DNA from 2 places in the Sulfitobacter sp. 1A15258 genome. Region 1 is predicted to be linked to the other one. Evidence: riboswitches for the same ligand, from Rfam matches in the RefSeq annotation. Region 1 holds a riboswitch; the other holds the start of a gene.
The links. A riboswitch is a leader RNA that binds a small molecule or an ion and turns the genes downstream of it on or off. The one in region 1 is predicted to bind cobalamin.

Region 1 (3,402 bases):
GTCTCTTTCGGTTGGGGGACGTTGCTGACCAATGACTTCCGCGGGCTGGTGCCGAATGATGCGCTGGCGCCCTTTAGTTTGGTCTGCAAAGCAGTCAGCGCCAATGGGCGGCCTACGGTCAAACTCTCAGACAACCCGAACAAGGCGATGGGTCCGGTGGATGAAATCGCGCGTTACAAGCGTGTTTTCGGGGTCGGAGAGCAGGCCGCGCAGCAGGTGATCGTTTGACGGTCAGCCTTCGCCAAGGGCGGCCACGGGGAACTCCGCCGTGGCGATTAACCCTTCGGGCTGCCAATCGTAGTGCAGGGTGCCACCGACCGCGCGGGTCAAGGACTGGATGATCCGCGAGCCGCTGTTGCGCGGAGACTTGATGACCTCCGGCCCGCCTGTTTCGCGCCAGACAAACCGCAGGCGGGCAGGCTCCTGAAGGATGGTGATATCGAGCGATACCCGCCCGGTATCGGAACTGAGCGAGCCGTGTTTCACCGCATTCGTCGCCAGCTCGTGCAAGGCCAGCGTCAGGGGGGAAACGAGGCGGTGCGAGATCAGCGGATTCGCCCCGGTGAGGTTGATCTGATCCTCGGTGGCCGAGGTGTAGGCCCGCATGATCGGCCCCATCAGCGTCTCGAAATCCACCTCATGCTGGTCGCTGCGGCCAATCGTGTCGAAATGCGCCGCGCCCAAGGCGGCCAGCCGCTCGATCACCTTGTCGGCAAAGGCCGCCGGGGTCGGCTCCTCACGGGCGGTCAGGCGGACCATCGCAGTCATAACGTTGACGATATTGCGCAGCCGGTGCAGCAATTCGTCATCGGCCAGTTGCCGGTGCTCCCGCTCCACCCGGCGGCGTTCGGAAACGTCGAGTTGCGAGCCGAAGAAGTAGATCAGATTGCCATCTTCGTCATTGATCGGCCCCAGTTGCAGGGCGTTCAGGAAGCGGCTGCCATCCTTGCGGTAGTTCACGATCTCAACCGTATCGACCCGGCGGTCCGCAAGGATTTCGCGCACGGCATCGACGCTTTCACGCGTCGTTTCGGGCCCTTGTAGAAAACGGCAGTTTTGCCCGACGATCTCATCCGAGCCATAGCCAGTCAGATCGGTGAACGCGTCATTCACATAGACGATGGGATTGTCAGGCAGGGTCGGATCGGTGATGCACAGCGGCAAGCGGGCGTAGCGCACGACCTTGCCTAGAACGTCTTCGGTCAGGGTCTGCCGAGCGGCGGAGACCGTGTTGTCGTTCATGAATTCCCGCCCTTTGATCGAAACTGGCCGTCAATGTGCCCTGCACGTGGCTTTTGGGTCAACCCGCATACTGGGGGTTGGGCCATATTTATCTACTAAATGCTGTATGCGCCATAAGGTTCCGCGAGGTTCGATAAATGCGGCTTGTCAGGAAGGGCCTAAAATGCGTAATTGAGGGCGCTTGGTGTCCCGAAAAGCGCCTTTGAGTGTGGGACCGAAAAGGGAATTCAGTAAGGGGTCGCCCGACCCTGAAGCCGAAGCCGCCCCCGCGACTGTAAGCGGTAAGCCAATGCCCCTCGTGCCACTTGTCCTTTCGGACGGGGAAGGCGGGCAAAGGCCACGACCCGCGAGCCAGGAGACCTGCCAGGCAAATGAAACGCTAGATGCCGTCGGGTGTGACGGTAAGGAGATTGAAGATGACGACGATGATTAAGACCGCCGGTGCCACGCGCAGCAAACTCGTACCGGCGCTGTTTGCCGCCGTATTGGGTGTGGCTCTGATGGCGCTGACCGGCCATGTGCAGGCCGCAGCACTGCATGATGCCGCCCATGACGTGCGCCACGCGACAGGCTTTCCCTGCCACTAAGCGCCGCGTTCGGTATTACAGGGGTCCGGGCTGCCATGCCGCAGTCCGGCTGTCTGTGATTCTGCCATTGATCAATGCCTGCCTTTCGCTGTTTTGCCCGCGCCCGCCGTTCGCTGCGTCGGGAGGGCTTTGGCACATCTTGAGGCTGGGTATGTCCTCGACCCGCGTTTCGCGCGGCGCTGAGTATCATTTCGCATCTAAGGATCATTGCGATGTTTTCACGTTTTCTGACTTCCGCCCTCTTTGCAGGGGCCTCTGCCGGCTTGTTGACCGGCCTGCTGCAACTCTATTTCGTGCAGCCCGTGCTGCTTCATGCCGAGCTTTATGAGACCGGCGCGCTGGTGCATTTCGGGGCCGACCCCGTCAGCGCGCACCCCGATTTGCCCGGTTTCGATGCCGTCCGCGATGGGTTGAGCCTGATCTTCACCATGTTGACCTATACCGCCTATGCGCTGATCCTTCTGGCCGCGATGAGCCTTGGCGAAGAGCGCGGCGCGGTAATCGATGGCCGTTGGGGCATCCTTTGGGGTGTTGCGGGCTTCGTCGCTTTCCACCTCGCGCCGGGGTTCAGCCTTGCGCCCGAAGTGCCCGGTGTGGCCGCAGCGGACATCACCGCGCGGCAAATCTGGTGGTTTGCCACCGCAGCGGCAGCGTTGGTAGCGCTTTGGTTGCTCGCCTTCGGCAAAGGCTGGGGCGCGTGGATCGGCGCGGCGGTTCTGCTGATGGCCCCCCATGTCGTCGGCGCACCCGAACCCGAAAGCTTCAGCGGCCCGGTACCGACAGAGATCGGCGCGCTCTTCGCCGCGCGTGCGCTTGGCATCGGCTTGGCCGCATGGGTGTTGCTGGGCAGTTTCGCCGGGTTCTTTTGGCAACGTGAAGGCGCGCAGAGCGCCTGAGGGAGGTCGAGATGGACAGATCACTGGCGCTATTCGCCATTGGATTGGTCTTTGGCGGTGGCATCGGTTTTGCCATCGCCGCAAGCAACGGTGTGACCTTTGACGGCCATGATCACGGCGACCCTGCCGCCCATGGCGGCGGCGGGCATGCGGCCATGGATCACGGTGGTGCGGATCACGCGCGCATGCATGGCCAGCCCATCGCGCTGGCCGCTGAAGTGGCCCCCAGCCTTGCCATCCGCGTAACCCCTGACCCGATGTCAGGCCATAACCTTTTTGTTGAGACCGAAGGCTTCGCCTTTGCCCCCCAGAACGCCAGCGGCGAAAATCAACCGGGCGAGGGCCATGCCCATGTCTATGTCAACGGTGCCAAGATCGGGCGGCTTTATGGCCCGTGGCTGCATCTGGCCGATCTGCCCAAGGGCGAGGTCACGGTGGAGGTCACGCTCAACGCCAATGACCACCGCCCCTTGGCGGTGAACGGTGCGCCGATTACGGCCCGTGAGGTGCTGACGGTTGAATAATCGCGCCGCCTCCCCTTTTCATGGCGGGCCGGAGCGCATACCCGGCACGCATAACCCGATGGGACAAGATCAATGAGCGCAACCCTACATGTCTGCATGACCTGCCGCGCCGGTGAGGTGCTGGAGGAAGACGCCCCGCGCCCCGGCGCGCAG
Region 2 (3,402 bases), on a different contig from region 1:
ACGCATTCCCGTTACTCTGCTGACCGGCTTCCTCGGCGCGGGGAAAACCACGCTGCTCAATCACATCGTCTCAAGCGAAGAGGCCCCCAAAATCGCGGTCGTCGTGAATGAATTCGGTGAGGCCGGGCTTGACCACGATCTGATCGAAACCGCCGACGAAGAGGTCATCCTCATGCAATCGGGCTGCCTGTGCTGCTCGATCAGGGGGGATCTGTCGCGGACGCTGCAAGACCTCAAGCGCCGCAGGCAGACGTGGCGCGTGCAATTCGACCGCGTTGTGATCGAGACGACGGGGCTGGCCGATCCCGGCCCCATTCTCCAGACCTTTTTGGCCGATCCCTATCTGGCCCGCAAATTCCGCGTGGACGGGGTGGTGACGGTCGTCGATGCCGCGAATGGGCCGGACACGCTGGATCAGCAGTTCGAAGCCGTCTCGCAGGTGGCGATGGCCGACCTGCTGGTGCTCAGCAAATCCGACTTGGTGACCCAGCAAGCGCTCGCCGCCTTTGAAAGCAGGCTGCGCGACCTCAATCAAACGGCGCGCATCATCAAGGCCGAACGCGGGCTTATCCCGGTTGCATCGCTCTGGGGGCTCAGCGGTATGCGGCGGGCGGTTGATGCGAGCAACGTTATGGAATGGCTCACGCCCGTCCAAGCGGCGGTTCCGTTCGACAACCTCTCGGGCTTCGCCGCGCCCTCGGCATCCGCGCCTATGATGCAAACCCACCAACATGATGCGCGGATCGGGTCGGCCTCCATCGTGCTAGACGCACCGATCCCGGCCGAGGCTTTCGACCTTTGGCTCGACACGCTGGTCAGGCTGCGCGGGTCCGATCTTTTGCGGGTCAAAGGCATCGTGCATCTGGAAGACGTCCCCACCCCTTTTGTCTTTCACGGGGTCCAGCATCTTTTCGATCCGCCCGTCCCCCTGCGCGACTGGCCAAAGGACGACCAGCAATCCCGCATCGTCGTCATCGCCCGCGACATGACCAACCCCGAACTGAACCGGAGCCTCGATATGCTGCGCGCCCGGCGCGATGGGCCTGAGCGGCAGGCGGGATAGCAGCTTGACCCGGCATGGCTCTTCGGCCACAGATTATGGCGATGGTTTCCAGCCGCCGCAGCGGCGTCTGGGATGAAAAGGGAATACGGTAAGGCAAGCAACGCGCGCCGAAACCGTAACTGCCCCCGCAACTGTGAGCGGTGAGTGACCCCGGCAAAAACCACTGAGCTTAAGGCTTGGGAAGGTTCGGGCGAACGTCGATCCGCGAGTCAGGAGACCTGCCATCACCGGCGCCGAGAGGGGCCGTAATTGCAACTCAACCCAGACGGGGTGTCTGGTTAGGAGAACATGATGGCGACAGGGAAACTCCCCTGCTGTAGAACATGGCTGCTCGATCCCCCGCGCGTTCGCGGAGGGCGACATGGATACGCATCAGAACCACAGGATTACGGTTTGCACCTCATGCAAACACAAAGGCACGGATTGCCGCCCGGGCTTTGACCTGATCCAGAGGCTGAGCGCCGCAATCGCGGCAGCCGGCGCGGCGATCCCTGAGGATTTCGAGGTCGCGGGCGTGGCCTGTATGGCGGGCTGCGATCGCCCCTGCACGGTGGCCTATCACGCCAGCGCAAAGGCGACCTACCTCTTTGGCGACGTCGACCCTGACGAAGACATCGACGACCTTGTGGCCTTCGCCCAGCACTATGCCACACTGAATGACGGCTGGTGCTCTTCGCTGGACCGCCCCGGCAAACTGCGCAAATCCACCCTTGCGCGGGTGCCCGCGGCGATGATCGAGCTGAAACCCAGCCACCTGCGCGTCTCATGAGAGCCGCCGACCTTGCAGTAAAGGATGTAAGCTGGGCGCCGGGAAAATCGGGCCAGCCGGTTCTGCACCCTACGTCCTTTACCGTCGCAGCGGGCGGCGTTCTGGGCGTGCTGGGGCCGAATGGCGCGGGCAAATCCACCCTCTTGCGCTTGCTCTACCGTTTTCAACCGCCCCAGACGGGGTCGATCCATGTGGGCGGGCAGGATATTTGGTCCCTCTCCGCCCGTGCCGCCGCTAGGCGCATCGCCGCCGTCTTGCAAGAACAGACGCCGTCCTTTGGGCTGACGGTCTTGGAGATCGTCCGCCTTGGCCGCACGCCTCATCGCGCGGCGTTTTCGTCATCAAGCCGGAAAGATGAGCAGATCATCGACCGCGTCTTGGACCGGCTCAGTCTGCGCCCCCTCGCCCACCGCGATGTCGGCACCCTTTCGGGCGGGGAAAGGCAGCGCGTTATGGTCGCCCGCGCCTTGGCACAGGAGCCGCAGGTCTTGGTCCTGGATGAGCCGACCAACCACCTCGATATACGCCACCAGCTTGAAATCGTGTCACTGATCCGCGGTTTGAACATGACCATCGTCGTCTCGCTTCATGATCTCAATATGGCCGATGGCATCTGTGACGAGGTGCTGGTGCTGAAAGAAGGCTATCCGCAGGGCTTCGGCCCGCCAAATACGGTTTTGACCGATGATCTCGTCTCAAAAACATTTCGCGTCGACGCGCAGCGCGAGCGGCTCACCCCCAGCGGCGCGGCGCATTTCTCTTTCGCCCTTCCAGATTGAAACGGAAAACTCTTATGAAACTTACTCTCACCACCCTCGCCGCCCTGATGATCGCCGGATCGGCGATTGCCCAGACCACCGTGCAAAGCTGCGACCGCGAAGTCACCTTCGATCACCCGCCCCAAGCCGCGGTCGCCAATGACGTGAACCTGCTTGAGATGATGCTGGTGCTCGGCCTCGCAGACCGCATGGTGGGCTATACCGGCATCTCGGGCTGGAACAAACTGGACCAAGAGATGACCGCAGGTGTCGCGGCGCTACCGGAACTGTCGTCAAAATACCCCTCGCGTGAGGTGCTGATCGGGGCGGATGCCGACTTCTTCTTTGCCGGTTGGAACTACGGCATGAAGGTCGGCGGCGAGGTGACGCCGGAAACGCTCGCCCCCTTCGGCATTCAAGTCTATGAACTCACCGAAAGCTGCATCCATATCGGTCAAAAAGCCCCATCCTCGATGGAGGATATGTATAACGATCTGCGCAATCTCGGCACGATCTTCGACGTCTCGGATCGCGCCGAGCGCTTGATCGAAGGCTACCAAGCCGAGCTCGACGCATTCCTAGCGGCGCTGCCCCCGCTTGAGACCGCCCCCCGGGTCTTTGTCTATGACAGCGGCGAAGATGTGCCCTTCACCGCCGGGGCCTATGCCATGCCAAACGCCTTGATCGAGGCCGCAGGCGGCACGAACATCATGAACGACCTCGAGAAAAGCTGGGCCACCGTCGGTTGGGAGGCCGTGGTCGCGCGCGATCCCGAAGTCATCGTGATCGTCAACTACGGCGAAGTCACCGCC

Region 2: linked by a shared signal. The riboswitch ahead of ACGYK9_RS04180 (DUF1636 family protein) and the one ahead of ACGYK9_RS11990 (CbtB-domain containing protein) in region 1 are both predicted to bind cobalamin.

Annotation. Positions count from the first base shown of each region.
Region 1 is NZ_JBIFFK010000005.1:87,745-91,146, forward strand. Features, by position in the region: gene pncB (nicotinate phosphoribosyltransferase) at 1-228, shown strand, start outside; gene ACGYK9_RS11985 (PAS domain-containing protein) at 232-1,242, opposite strand; cobalamin riboswitch at 1,408-1,625, shown strand; gene ACGYK9_RS11990 (CbtB-domain containing protein) at 1,659-1,829, shown strand; gene ACGYK9_RS11995 (CbtA family protein) at 2,042-2,725, shown strand; gene ACGYK9_RS12000 (hypothetical protein) at 2,737-3,249, shown strand; gene ACGYK9_RS12005 (DUF1636 domain-containing protein) at 3,322-3,402, shown strand, end outside.
Region 2 is NZ_JBIFFK010000002.1:1,776-5,177, reverse strand. Features, by position in the region: gene ACGYK9_RS04185 (CobW family GTP-binding protein) at 1-1,063, shown strand, start outside; cobalamin riboswitch at 1,089-1,304, shown strand; gene ACGYK9_RS04180 (DUF1636 family protein) at 1,425-1,832, shown strand; gene ACGYK9_RS04175 (ABC transporter ATP-binding protein) at 1,829-2,611, shown strand; gene ACGYK9_RS04170 (ABC transporter substrate-binding protein) at 2,626-3,402, shown strand, end outside.